One region of the Heyndrickxia faecalis genome, then DNA from elsewhere that is predicted to be linked to it. Evidence: a T-box and tRNA genes for the amino acid it is inferred to sense, from the RefSeq annotation. Region 1 holds a T-box; the other holds one or more tRNA genes.

Region 1 (6,848 bases):
TAAAGTCTTTCGGCACGAGCCCGTTTGCCGGAATCGAACCGTTAGACAAGACCGTGTCGACATACGATTTTTTATCATAAGCCATCGCCAGTGCCATCCGGATGTTTTTGTTTGCTAAAGCGGTTTTCTTTCCGTTTCTAACTTCATTGTATTTGAAGTAGAAAACGCTTGACTCCGGATTTGTCACAGCTTCTTTGTTATTTTTATATTGTTTCGCATATTCGGCGCTCAAAACAGTCCGGTCGATTTTGCCCGTATTGTACAAGTTGACGCCTGTGCTTGGCGATTTTACAACCTGAACATTGATTTGGCTCAGTTTCACATGTTTCTTGTCATAGTAATTCGGGTTTTTCACGTATTTCCATGTCAAGCCTGTGCCGTTCCAGTCTTTTAATACGAACGGGCCGTTGAACAGCATATTGTCGCTGTTTGTCCCGAATTTGCTGCCTTTTGACTCAACAAATTTTTGGTTGAGCGGCAAATATGTGCCGAAAGCCAGCAATGATTTTAAGTAAGGAACCGGTTTTTCAAGCTGGACTTGCAATGTATGATCGTCAATCGCTTTTACCCCTAAAGTGCTTAGATCTTTTTTGCCAGCATTGATATCCGAAGCGTTTTTAACGACACCAAAGAACATATAAGCATATTGCGACCCTGTCTTCGGATTCACAGCCCTTTGCCAAGAGTAAACAAAGTCTTTTGCTGTAACCGGATCACCGTTTGACCATTTTGCGTCTTTACGGAGCTTAAATGTATACGTTTTGCCGTCTTTGCTGACTGTCGGTTCTTCTTTCGCAATCCCGAGTTTCAGCTCATCATTTTTCCCAACGACATAAAGGCCTTCCATTGTATTACCGAAAACGGTAAAGCTTGCCGCATCCGTTGCAAGTGTCGGATCCCCTGTCGGAAGTTCAGCCGTTTCATCCATATTCAGCACTTGCTTGGTTTTGGATGAACCGCTGCTTGAACCTGAGCTGCTGTTTTTGCTTCCGCCGCCGCATGCGCCGAGGACGAGCGACAGGGCAAAAGCCAGCGTCATAAACACATAAAATTTTGACTTCTTCATCAGCTAACCACCCTTTTTTTATTTTTCTGAAAAGCTAGTGACTTTTCGAATTTAATTATACTAACATTTCACTTTCTTGTACATGTTTTTTTAATCTTTTTTAATTACGTAAAAGGAGTAATAAACCAAAAAGATATTGTCATCTCAATATTGTAACCCCTTACAAATGGTTAAAAAAATTATAAATAAAACTATTAAAATAAATAAACTTTGGTAGGTTTTTTAACAATGTTTTTTGTTTGAAAGCGTTAACAAACGCTTAACTTCCGCGTTCCGTTGTATTTATAATTTTTTCATTAATTTTAATAAATTTAATTTAACTTTAATTTAGGTTTAGATTTTCCGCTATTTCATCTTTTCTTTTGTTCCTGTATAATGAATGAAAATCATTTTGTAGGTGAGCGTATGTTCAAAAAGCTTGTCTGCTGGTTGCTGGCCTCCCAGTTGCTTGTTTTGTTTTTTTCTTTTTTGGTGTATAAGCGGATCGATTTGCTTAGCTATATTAATACTTCATTTACGATCGGGGCACTGTTGATTCTTTTTGCCGCATCGGTTTTCATGGCGCGGACCGGTTTTTTTGACGCGTTTGTTTACGGTTTTCAAAGAATGTCTTCTAAATTTAACGAGGAGGACGTCCGCCCGCTGTCGAAGCTGGTTACCTTGCGTGTTTCCATGCCTTTTCTTACCGGGGTGTCCATGATGGTGCTGATGGCCATCGCCCTTTTTCTGCAAAGTTCGTCATAAAATGCTGGCCGTTTAAAACGATCAGGCAAAGACGGAATCCTACATAAAATGGGCCTTGGCGGACAGCGGTTTTTGACATTTTTCCATCTTTTCATTATAATGATACTGGTATATAGAAGCGATGAAAAAGAAGAGTACATCTGTTTATGGCTTTTCAGAGAGTTTGTGGCTGGTGGAAACAAACATGCCTGCAGGTGGAATGGGCTTTCGAGCTCCGGAGATGAACGGGCGGCCGCCTCATTAGTTTCCGGCGTACGCCTTGCGTTAACCAGGCTCCAATTGGCATTGGAACTAAGCGGCCCGTATTGCCGGGCACTTAGGGTGGCACCGCGGATTTATCCCATTCGTCCCTAATTTTGGTTGAATGGGTTTTTTATTTTTCTGGAAAAATATCCATGCTTTAGGAGGAAGAAAAAATGAGGACGATTTTTTCAGCTATTCAGCCGAGTGGAACGATCCACATCGGGAACTATCTTGGGTCAATGAAGCAGTTTGTGGAATTGCAGAACAGCTTTAATTGCTATTTTTGCATTGCTGACGAGCACGCCATTACCGTCCCGCAAGACCGCCTTGAACTCCGCAAAAACATCAGGAGCCTTGCCGCTTTTTATCTGGCAGTCGGCATTGACCCGAACAAAGCGACGCTCTTTATCCAGTCGGAAGTGCCGGCGCACGCCCAGGCCGCATGGATGCTGCAATGCGTTGCCTATGTCGGCGAGTTGGAAAGGATGACGCAGTTTAAAGACAAATCTGCAGGGAAAGAAAGCGTATCGGCCGGGCTTCTCACATATCCGCCGCTCATGGCCGCTGATATTCTACTGTATAGCACGGATCTTGTGCCGGTCGGTGAGGACCAGAAACAGCATCTCGAGCTGACAAGGGATTTGGCGGAAAGGTTCAATAAACGTTACCTCGAAATTTTTACGCTGCCGGATATTAAGCTTTCCAATTCCGGAGCAAGGATTATGTCGCTGCAGGACCCGATGAAAAAAATGAGCAAATCCGATCCGAATAAAAAAGCATTTATCTCGCTGCTTGATGACCCGAAACTGGTCGACAAAAAGATTAAAAGCGCGGTTACAGACTCAGAAGGCGTGGTCAAATACGACAAAGAGCGGAAACCGGGCATTTCCAATTTGCTCGACATCTATTCCAACTTCAGCAGCTTGACCATTGAAGAGCTGGAACGGAAATATGACGGCGTCGGCTATGGCGCGTTTAAAGCGGATCTCGTTGATGTAGTGAATGAAGGGCTGGCCCCGATCCAAAAACGGTATTATAAACTGATTGAATCGGAGGAACTGGACCGGATTTTAGATGAAGGCGCGGAAAAAGCCAGTATTGTAGCCGGAAATATGCTGAGAAAAATGGAAAATGCGATGGGATTGGGCAGAAAAAAACGCCATTAAGAAAAAAACGAGTTGCGGAGGTTTCGCAACTCGTTTTTACATCAGTTCGCTTTTTTCATTGTGTTCCAGTTCCCATAGTTTTTCAAAAAAAGGCTGCCCTTTGATCATATTTTCGCACAACTGTTCATGCTTTTTGGACCAGCCTGTTTTTGTTTCTGCATAAAGCCGCTCCCACGCATCTTCAAAAGGCATAAACTGGATGTGTTCATACTGCTCCGGGCACCACTCTGTATACCAGTACCGCACTTCCGCCGTATTTTTCGAGGAATAGAGCTGGTCGAGCGCCATAAATAACAGCTGCTTTAATTGTCGTTCCCTTCTTGTCAGCCCCTGCATGCACTCCGGCGACGGGGATAAAATATGATGTTCTTTCGGATTGCTGCGGTTTTCAAACGGATAGGACACCGGTTCATGCCCTTCGATCATTTCATAGACAAGCTGTTCCTGCCTCGGAATCAGCCGGCTTTTGCGGATCGGTAGCGTATAGCCGATCGTATCCACCGCCAAAATCCCTTTTCCATCCGTCACGACAAAACAATATTCCAGCTGGATTCGTTCATGGTTTTTGCGCAAAACCGCCTTCTGGAAAACATCATTCAGCAAAGTTTGCGGCAGTTCAGCCAAATCGTTTTCAATGTACTCGTATAAAAGCGTGTCCACAAATAAAAGCGGCACCTGGTCCAGCAGTTCAATCACATCGTCCCTCCGCCACTCATGGAATGGGCAGACATTATAACTGTTTTCCTCCCCCTCGAACCAGTTGACCCATATATCGTGAAGATACAGCATGGATAACCCCCCGTATACTCTGTTTGTCATTCAGTATAGGCAGGGGGCAGTTAAATTATTCCTTCTTTTCCGGATTCCGCTGTGTAGAAAATAAAGATTGCACTTCGCTTGTAAAAAGAAGAACCCCAATCCCACCGCGTCGAAAAGGAAGAAGGCCTGCTTTAAAAGACGCTTCGTTTTCCCTCCCCCGGTAAGTCGGAAAGGATAAAGGCTCTGCTTTAAAAAGACGCTCTGCTCTCCCGATCCCGGCAAGCCGGAAAGGAAAAAGGCCCTGCCAAAGACAGGGCCTTTATGGATTATTCTTGGGTGTCCGCTTTTTCGGATGTGACACTCACCTTGCTCCAATCCGTTTGTGTTTCATCCGGATATACAGCCAAGTTTTTCACGCGGTTGTTCACCGCATACAATTGATAACGGTAAACGGTCGGAATGACTGCCGCTTCCTCATTCATATACTTCTGCCATTCATTGTAAACCTTTTTGCGGTATGCTGTGTCAAAGGCTTGCGGAGAATGCCCTTTTTCCAACAGTTCATCATTTTTCTTGCTGACAAAGCGGGTGTAGTTAAACATAACGTTCCGACCGTACAAGCCGTACGGGTCCACATCGCTACCTGTTCCCCAGGCACCTGCATAGATATCCACTTTCGGGTCATCCTTTTGCACCATATCATAGAAGGAGTTAAACTCAGCAAGACGACCGTTAACAAGTTTGACATTTAAGCCGACATCTTTCCAGCACTGCATATAGAATTTTGCCAGCGGCTCGGCCGTATCCCCGCCGCTCATGGAAAGGAAATTAATGACGAATTTTTTGCCGTTTGGATCTTCACGGTACCCGTCTTTGTCGACATCTTTATAACCGGCTTCATCAAGCAGTTTCTTTGCTTTTTTCGGATCATACGTGTACCCTTTTGCGGACTTGTCATGCCATTCCGGGAAAGATGGCGGAATTAAAGTCGTCGCCGGGAAACGCAAACCGTGGTAGATTTTTTCGCCGACTGACTTGTTATCGAGCGCATACGCCATCGCCTGGCGCAGTTTTTTATTTTGGAATTTCGGGTTATCCATGACGTTTTCCTGTTTCTTTGCATCCCAGTGGCCGAGTTTAAATCCGATATAGCTGTAAGCCAAATCGATCGTGCCGAGCAGCTGGAAGTTTTTTACACCTTTAGCAGCCTCGTATTGGTCTACCGGGAAAGCAGCATAGTCAATTTCGCCTTTTTTCAAGGCTTGTAACACCACTTTCGGATTGACCACTTTGATGACGACACCTTTCAGTTTCGGTTTTCCTGCCCAGTAATGGTCGTTTCTGACAAGTTCAACAGACTCGCCCGGAACCACTTTTTTAACTTTAAACGGACCGAAGCCTAAAGGATGTAACCGAATTTTATCCGACTGTGCCATTTTTGCGATCGGCACATCTTTTAAGTAATGTTTCGGAAGCGGTGTTGTCCAGACGCCTGTTTTTTCGGAAGGGTTGGCACTCTTCCAGGTAATGGAAATCGTTTTATCATCGATTACTTTAACACCAGAAATGTTTTTCGCTTTTCCTTTATGGTATTCATCCATGCCGACGATATTTTGGAACAGAGCATCGCCGTAGCGCACACCGGTATAGTCTTTATTTCCGATAACCAGGTATGCAAATTCGAGGTCTTCGGCGGTTACCGGCTTCCCATCAGACCAGTTGACATTGTCTTTGATTTTAATCGTCATTGTTTTGTTGTCATTGGACAATTTGTACGTGGCGGCGCCGTCATTCGTAAATTCATAGTTTTCGTCTGTTTTTAACAGCGAATCATCAAAAAATTTAATGACTTCAAAATCCGGTTGCCCTTCGTAGAAAGCAAGGTTGAATGTGCCTTCAATCGGCGTATCGGAAACGATGCCGTAATTCAAAATCCCGCCGTCAATCGCTTTTTTGTTGTTTTTGACGGTAGTCGGAAACTTGCTTGTTAAATCTTCCGTTTTCACTGCCTTGTCTTCCTTGCTTCCGCTGCTCGGTGAATTGTTGCAGGCTGACAGCACCAATACGAGTATCACCAGCAAACTGAATACGCTTGACCATTTTCTTTTCCTCATTGCTAAGCCCCCTCTTTTTTATCCTTGTCTTTGTCTTGCATCGGCTGCGCGTTTTAACGCCTGGCCGATAAAATTTATACACAGCATCATCACCAGAATCAGGAGCGATGCAGGTAACCAAATCCACCATTTATGCTGGAGCACATCCGGGTTTGTGGCGTAACTGACCAACGTCCCAAGGCTCGGTGTGCTTTCCGGCAACCCGAAGCCGAGATAGGTCAGGCTCGATTCAATCCCAATATTGCTTGCCAAGTTAATCGTCAAGTTCACGATAATAATCGAGCTCAAATTCGGCAGGACCTGGAAGAGAATAATTTTCCAGTCCGGCGTACCGAGCGTCTTGGAAGCACTGACATAGTCGAGTTCCCTTTCCGAAAGCGTCTTGGAACGAATCAGTCTTGCTTTTCCGACCCAAAGGAATGCACTCATAATGAGAATAAAAGAAAACACATTATATTTCGGTACGATTGTCACGAGGACAATGATGAGCATGAGAAACGGCAGGACAAGAATAAAGTCAATGATTCTCATGATGATATTGTCAATGACTCCGCCGAAGTAACCGGCAATTAATCCGACCGCAAGCCCGATTGCACCGGTAATCAACGTAATCGCAAGCCCGATTGTAAACGAATTTTTTGCTCCGATAATCAGTTGCCCGAATATATCCCGGCCGCCGTAATCGGTGCCGAGCCAGTGTTCAGCTGAGGGCGGCGCGTAAATGGATAAAAGGTCAACCTTTACAATCTCATTTTC
Region 2 (6,848 bases), 1.6 Mb from region 1:
GAAAACCGGATAGGAGAAACAAACCAAGTAAACCGAGAATCGCTTATTTTTGGATTTAAACCTTTTTATGGTTAAGTTAGAAAGGGCGCACGGTGGATGCCTTGGCACTAGGAGCCGATGAAGGACGGTACAAACACCGATATGCTCCGGGGAGCTGTACGTAAGCTTTGATCCGGAGATTTCCGAATGGGGAAACCCCCTGTCTTTAATCGGACAGGATTCCTGCCTGAATCCATAGGGCAGGAAGGGCACACCCGGGGAACTGAAACATCTCAGTACCCGGAGGAAGAGAAAGCAATTGCGATTTCCCAAGTAGCGGCGAGCGAACAGGAAACAGCCCAAACCGGAAGGCTTGCCTTCCGGGGTTGTAGGACACTCATATGGGAGTTACAAAAGAACGGGGTAAGTGAAGCGGCCTGGAAAGGCCTGCCGGAGAAGGTAAAAGCCCTGTAACTGACACTTCGTTCTCTCCCGAGTGGATCCTGAGTACGGCGGGACACGAGGAATCCCGCCGGAATCCGGGAGGACCATCTCCCAAGGCTAAATACTCCCTAGTGACCGATAGTGAACTAGTACCGTGAGGGAAAGGTGAAAAGCACCCCGGGAGGGGAGTGAAAGAGATCCTGAAACCGTGTGCCTACAAGTAGTCAGAGCCCGTTAACGGGTGATGGCGTGCCTTTTGTAGAATGAACCGGCGAGTTACGGTCTCATGCAAGGTTAAGCTGAAGAAGCGGAGCCGCAGCGAAAGCGAGTCTGAACAGGGCGAAAGAGTATGAGGCCGCAGACCCGAAACCAGGTGATCTACCCATGTCCAGGGTGAAGGCAAGGTAACACTTGCTGGAGGCCCGAACCCACGCACGTTGAAAAGTGCGGGGATGAGGTGTGGGTAGCGGAGAAATTCCAATCGAACTTGGAGATAGCTGGTTCTCTCCGAAATAGCCTTAGGGCTAGCCTCAAGCGAAGAGTTTTGGAGGTAGAGCACTGTTTGGACGAGGGGCCCTCATCGGGTTACCGAATTCAGACAAACTCCGAATGCCAAAAACTTATGCTTGGGAGTCAGACTGTGAGTGATAAGATCCATGGTCGAAAGGGAAACAGCCCAGACCGCCAGCTAAGGTCCCAAAGTATACGTTAAGTGGAAAAGGATGTGGCGTTGCTTAGACAACCAGGATGTTGGCTTAGAAGCAGCCATCATTCAAAGAGTGCGTAATAGCTCACTGGTCGAGTGACGCTGCGCCGAAAATGTACCGGGGCTAAACGTATCACCGAAGCTGCGGATGGACACCATTTGGTGTCCGTGGTAGGAGAGCGTTCTAAGGGCGTTGAAGCCGGACCGGAAGGACCGGTGGAGTGCTTAGAAGTGAGAATGCCGGTATGAGTAGCGAAAGAAGGGTGAGAATCCCTTCCACCGAATGCCTAAGGTTTCCTGAGGAAGGCTCGTCCGCTCAGGGTTAGTCGGGGCCTAAGCCGAGGCCGAAAGGCGTAGGCGATGGACAACAGGTTGATATTCCTGTACCGCCTCTTCACCGTTTGAACGATGGGGGGACGCAGGAGGATAGGGCAAGCGCGACACTGGTTGATCGCGTCCAAGCAGTTAGGCCGGTGCGGAGGCAAATCCTTCGCGCCAAGGCGGAGCTGTGATGGCGAGGGAAATTTTAGTACCGAAGTTCCTGATTCCACACTGCCAAGAAAAGCCTCTAGTGAGGTGAAAGGCGCCCGTACCGCAAACCGACACAGGTAGGCGAGGAGAGAATCCTAAGGTGAGCGAGAGAACTCTCGTTAAGGAACTCGGCAAAATGACCCCGTAACTTCGGGAGAAGGGGTGCTTTTTGGGGTGTATGCCCCGGGAAGCCGCAGTGAATAGGCCCAGGCGACTGTTTAGCAAAAACACAGGTCTCTGCGAAGCCGCAAGGCGAAGTATAGGGGCTGACACCTGCCCGGTGCTGGAAGGTTAAGGAGAGGGGTTAGCCGTAAGGCGAAGCTCTGAACTGAAGCCCCAGTAAACGGCGGCCGTAACTATAACGGTCCTAAGGTAGCGAAATTCCTTGTCAGGTAAGTTCTGACCCGCACGAAAGGTGTAACGATCTGGGCACTGTCTCAACGAGAGACTCGGTGAAATTATAGTACCTGTGAAGATGCAGGTTACCCGCGACAGGACGGAAAGACCCCATGGAGCTTTACTGCAGCCTGATATTGAATTTCGGTACAGCTTGTACAGGATAGGTAGGAGCCTTGGAAACCGGAGCGCCAGCTTCGGCGGAGGCATCGGTGGGATACTACCCTGGCTGTATTGAAATTCTAACCCGCACCCCTTACCGGGGTGGGAGACAGTGTCAGGCAGGCAGTTTGACTGGGGCGGTCGCCTCCTAAAAGGTAACGGAGGCGCCCAAAGGTTCCCTCAGAATGGTTGGAAATCATTCGCAGAGTGTAAAGGCATAAGGGAGCTTGACTGCGAGACTTACAAGTCGAGCAGGGACGAAAGTCGGGCTTAGTGATCCGGTGGTTCCGCATGGAAGGGCCATCGCTCAACGGATAAAAGCTACCCTGGGGATAACAGGCTGATCTCCCCCAAGAGTCCACATCGACGGGGAGGTTTGGCACCTCGATGTCGGCTCATCGCATCCTGGGGCTGTAGTCGGTCCCAAGGGTTGGGCTGTTCGCCCATTAAAGCGGTACGCGAGCTGGGTTCAGAACGTCGTGAGACAGTTCGGTCCCTATCCGTCGCGGGCGCAGGAAATTTGAGAGGAGCTGTCCTTAGTACGAGAGGACCGGGATGGACGCACCGCTGGTGTACCAGTTGTCTTGCCAAAGGCATCGCTGGGTAGCTATGTGCGGAAGGGATAAGTGCTGAAAGCATCTAAGCATGAAGCCCCCCTCAAGATGAGATTTCCCACAGTTTATACTGGTAAGATCCCTGAAAGATGATCAGGTTGATAGGTCCGGGGTGGAAGCGCGGCGACGCGTGGAGCTGACGGATACTAATCGATCGAGGACTTAACCAAATAGAAAAGTGAAGGCCGCCTTGAAAAAGGTGCGCTGGAGCTAGACAATTCTCAAAGTTAGAAGTAAAAACGCATTCTCCGTTTACAGTTTTTTCTCCCATCCGGTTTTCAGGGAATCACATAATTCCTGTTGATAAGAAATGAAAACTTTGTTATAATGATTTTTGTCATTAAGGTCCGGTGGCGATGGCGGAAAGGTCACACCCGTTCCCATCCCGAACACGGAAGTTAAGCTTTCCAGCGCCGATGGTAGTTGGGGGTTTCCCCCTGCGAGAGTAGGACGCTGCCGGGCTTGTATTCCGCAGTAGCTCAGTGGTAGAGCAATCGGCTGTTAACCGATCGGTCGTAGGTTCGAATCCTACCTGCGGAGCCATCATGGAGAGCTGTCCGAGAGGCCGAAGGAGCACGATTGGAAATCGTGTAGGCGGCTAAAAGCTGTCTCAAGGGTTCGAATCCCTTGCTCTCCGTCATGATCCATATGGCCCGTTGGTCAAGCGGTTAAGACACCGCCCTTTCACGGCGGTAACACGGGTTCGAATCCCGTACGGGTCATCATTATAACTGGAGGATTAGCTCAGCTGGGAGAGCGTCTGCCTTACAAGCAGAGGGTCGGCGGTTCGATCCCGTCATCCTCCACCATTTTATCATCGCGGGGTGGAGCAGTCTGGTAGCTCGTCGGGCTCATAACCCGAAGGTCGCAGGTTCAAATCCTGCCCCCGCAATTTACATATAAAGGTCCCGTAGTGTAGCGGTTATCACGCCTGCCTGTCACGCAGGAGATCGCGGGTTCGATTCCCGTCGGGACCGCCATCCATTTTACATAATTGTGGCTCGGTAGCTCAGTCGGTAGAGCAAAGGACTGAAAATCCTTGTGTCGGCGGTTCGATTCCGTCCCGAGCCACCATTTGGCCGGTCTAGCTCAATTGGTAGAGCAACTGACTTGTAATCAGTAGGTTGGGGGTTCAAGTCCTCTGGCCGGCACCACGCAATATGGAGGGGTAGCGAAGTGGCTAAACGCGGCGGACTGTAAATCCGCTCCCTCAGGGTTCGGCGGTTCGAATCCGTCCCCCTCCATTTTTTAAAGGGGCATAGTTTAAAGGTAGAACAGAGGTCTCCAAAACCTCCAGTGTGGGTTCGATTCCTACTGCCCCTGCCATTATGATGGCGGTTGTGGCGAAGTGGTTAACGCACCGGATTGTGGCTCCGGCATTCGTGGGTTCGATTCCCACCATCCGCCCCATATTTATTGGGCCATAGCCAAGCGGTAAGGCAACGGACTTTGACTCCGTCATGCGCTGGTTCGAATCCAGCTGGCCCAGTATGCGGAAGTAGTTCAGTGGTAGAACATCACCTTGCCAAGGTGGGGGTCGCGGGTTCGAATCCCGTCTTCCGCTCCATTGATGGCGGCATAGCCAAGAGGTAAGGCAGAGGTCTGCAAAACCTTTATCACCGGTTCGATTCCGGTTGCCGCCTCCATCATATCATGCCGGTGTGGCGGAATTGGCAGACGCGCACGACTCAAAATCGTGTTCCTTCGGGAGTGTCGGTTCGACCCCGACCACCGGTATAATAGCATCACATTGAAAGCTGATGCCAAATGGAACGCTTCTCAAGATAAAGAGAAGCGTTTTTTTATTGCAATTATATTATTGAAGCCGAGGCCAATTTAAGTGGCTGCTTGAAAGCGTACACTTGTGAGTATCTATAGTTGTTTAACTTGTACAAAAAGGGAATTGATCTAATAAGAAAGGTTTGGAAATACTATCTTAGATTTTCCTTTTATAATGAGAACAGAACTGGGCAGCCTACTATTTACTAGGGTTGTTTTTTCTTTTTTTTACCGTAATCGTCCCATCTTTTTCAAGATAGGCCTGGTCAATTTCATCAAGCAAAAATACGCCCTGCTTTCTCAATAACTCCGACAGTTGATTCATATCAATTTTATTTTTTTTCAGTACGACTTTGTTAATTTTTCCTTTATCGATAATCACCGTTTTATCCCCGATAAGGAATTTTTCCAGTTTATCATAGCGATAAATGAGGATGTCAAAAATGATTTTAATGATGACCTAAACAGAAAGCATCACAAGAATGTAGTACCATTTTACACTTGGGTCATAAAGGCCGTTGCCGACGATTTCAGACAGCATTATGCTCCAGATGAAGTCGATTGGCGTAAGGTTTGAAATGCTTTTGGCGCCGGTACATTTTAGACAAAAAATGAGCGCAAGAAAGCCCATAATCAATTTTAATAAGTCCATGCCAATTTGCATCGCTAACCCCCTCCTTTAAAAGGTCCGGTTTTCTCTCGATTGTTCACTTTTACGGGGCTTTCCAACGATTGATCCAGTTATGCATACTGCTTCAACAAGCAGTCTATTTTCCATTTCGCCAACTTCATGAAGTTTGGATACCAATGCTCTTTCTGCTGCTTCTATTGGGAAGCTTGTACCCGAAACACCCAACGCCCATGGGTCCGATCATACGAGCACTGTTTTTCATTGCATTTTCCCTTAATTTCAGTATCATAAACGAACGTTCTCATCATTGGGATACACCGGACAGGTTAGGCAAATCATTTTGTTTTGGGAATCTGTTATTTTACAATAGATCTATCTTCACGAGTAGAAGGAAAGGAAGCGGACAATGGGTAGTCAAAAAAAGTTGAATGACGTTGCATTTTCGGTTTTAGATTTGATCCCCGTTTTATCTGGAAAGACACCGGCAGATTCGTTTAAAAATAGCCTAAGCCTCGCACAGCATGTTGAAAATTGGGGCTACAAACGATACTGGCTCGCGGAGCACCATAATATGGTGGGAGTAGCCAGCTCTGCAACGGCTGTTTTAGTCGGGTATATAGCGGCAGGGACGAAAACCATCCGTGTCGGGTCTGGCGGTGTGATGCTTCCAAATCATGCACCGCTTGTCGTGGCTGAGCAGTTTGGAACACTGGGTTCCATCTATCCAGGCAGAATTGATCTCGGCCTTGGCCGTGCGCCGGGTACAGACCAATTGACAGCTGCGGCGCTCAGAAGGAATTTAAGGGGCGGGGAAATGGATTTTCCGGATAATGTCCAAGAACTGATGAACTATTTTCTCTCGGATAAAGAACGCAGGACGTATGCACGGGCCGTCGTGGCAGAAGGGGTGGATGTTCCGGTTTGGCTTCTTGGGTCAAGTACATACAGTGCCACACTTGCTGCCAGGCTCGGCCTGCCGTTTTCGTTTGCAAGCCATTTTGCACCAGCGCAATTGTTTGATGCTTTATACCTTTATCGGGAGAACTTCAAACCGTCCAAGTATTTGCAAAAGCCATATGTGATTGCGTGTGTGAATGGCGTAGCAGCTGACACAGATGCAGAAGCAGAAAGGATCGCAACAAGCCTGTACCAGTTTTTCCTCGGCGTTATCCGTGGAAAATCGCAGACGCTGCAGCCGCCTGTCGATAGCATGAACGGGATTTGGACTCCGTTTGAAAAAGAAGCGGCATTGCGTCAGCTTGAATATGCTTTTATCGGTTCAAAACAGACAATCAAAGAGAAAATGGAAGAATTTTTGGATGATACACAGGTCGATGAGTTGATGTTTGTATCGCATATTTACAACCATGAAGAGCGGCTGCGGTCTTATGAGATCCTAAGTGAACTGAAGGAAGATCATGCGTGAATAGGGGAGCTGTTTTGCTTCCCTTTTTCACAAAATGGTTATTGACATTTTTTACGATCTGGATATAATTATAAAAGTGACATAACAAACAGCTTTGTTTGCGATTCATAGGATCATGCCGGTGTGGCGGAATTGGCAGACGCGCACGACTCAAAATCGTGTTCCTTCGGGAGTGTCGGT

The links. A T-box is a leader RNA that pairs with one kind of tRNA and senses whether it is charged. The one in region 1 lies ahead of trpS (tryptophan--tRNA ligase), so its partner is inferred to be a tRNA-Trp.
Region 2: it has a tRNA-Trp gene. The T-box ahead of trpS (tryptophan--tRNA ligase) is inferred to sense a tRNA for this amino acid. The anticodon was not compared.

Annotation. Positions count from the first base shown of each region.
Region 1 is NZ_CP158453.1:2,578,075-2,584,922, forward strand. It holds gene ABR335_RS12585 (peptide ABC transporter substrate-binding protein) at 1-1,066, opposite strand, end outside; gene ABR335_RS12590 (DUF3899 domain-containing protein) at 1,472-1,810, shown strand; T-box leader at 1,923-2,165, shown strand; gene trpS (tryptophan--tRNA ligase) at 2,227-3,219, shown strand; gene ABR335_RS12600 (YjbA family protein) at 3,256-4,008, opposite strand; gene opp4A (oligopeptide ABC transporter substrate-binding protein) at 4,305-6,092, opposite strand; gene ABR335_RS12610 (ABC transporter permease) at 6,111-6,848, opposite strand, start outside.
Region 2 is NZ_CP158453.1:983,107-989,954, forward strand. It holds rRNA gene ABR335_RS04470 (23S ribosomal RNA) at 70-3,002, shown strand; rRNA gene rrf (5S ribosomal RNA) at 3,179-3,294, shown strand; tRNA gene ABR335_RS04480 (tRNA-Asn) at 3,301-3,375, shown strand; tRNA gene ABR335_RS04485 (tRNA-Ser) at 3,380-3,469, shown strand; tRNA gene ABR335_RS04490 (tRNA-Glu) at 3,483-3,554, shown strand; tRNA gene ABR335_RS04495 (tRNA-Val) at 3,566-3,641, shown strand; tRNA gene ABR335_RS04500 (tRNA-Met) at 3,651-3,724, shown strand; tRNA gene ABR335_RS04505 (tRNA-Asp) at 3,737-3,812, shown strand; tRNA gene ABR335_RS04510 (tRNA-Phe) at 3,831-3,906, shown strand; tRNA gene ABR335_RS04515 (tRNA-Thr) at 3,911-3,986, shown strand; tRNA gene ABR335_RS04520 (tRNA-Tyr) at 3,995-4,076, shown strand; tRNA gene ABR335_RS04525 (tRNA-Trp) at 4,085-4,158, shown strand; tRNA gene ABR335_RS04530 (tRNA-His) at 4,167-4,242, shown strand; tRNA gene ABR335_RS04535 (tRNA-Gln) at 4,250-4,321, shown strand; tRNA gene ABR335_RS04540 (tRNA-Gly) at 4,325-4,399, shown strand; tRNA gene ABR335_RS04545 (tRNA-Cys) at 4,405-4,478, shown strand; tRNA gene ABR335_RS04550 (tRNA-Leu) at 4,488-4,569, shown strand; gene ABR335_RS04555 (YetF domain-containing protein) at 4,811-5,068, opposite strand; gene ABR335_RS04560 (hypothetical protein) at 5,072-5,275, opposite strand; gene ABR335_RS04565 (LLM class flavin-dependent oxidoreductase) at 5,649-6,668, shown strand; tRNA gene ABR335_RS04570 (tRNA-Leu) at 6,786-6,848, shown strand, end outside.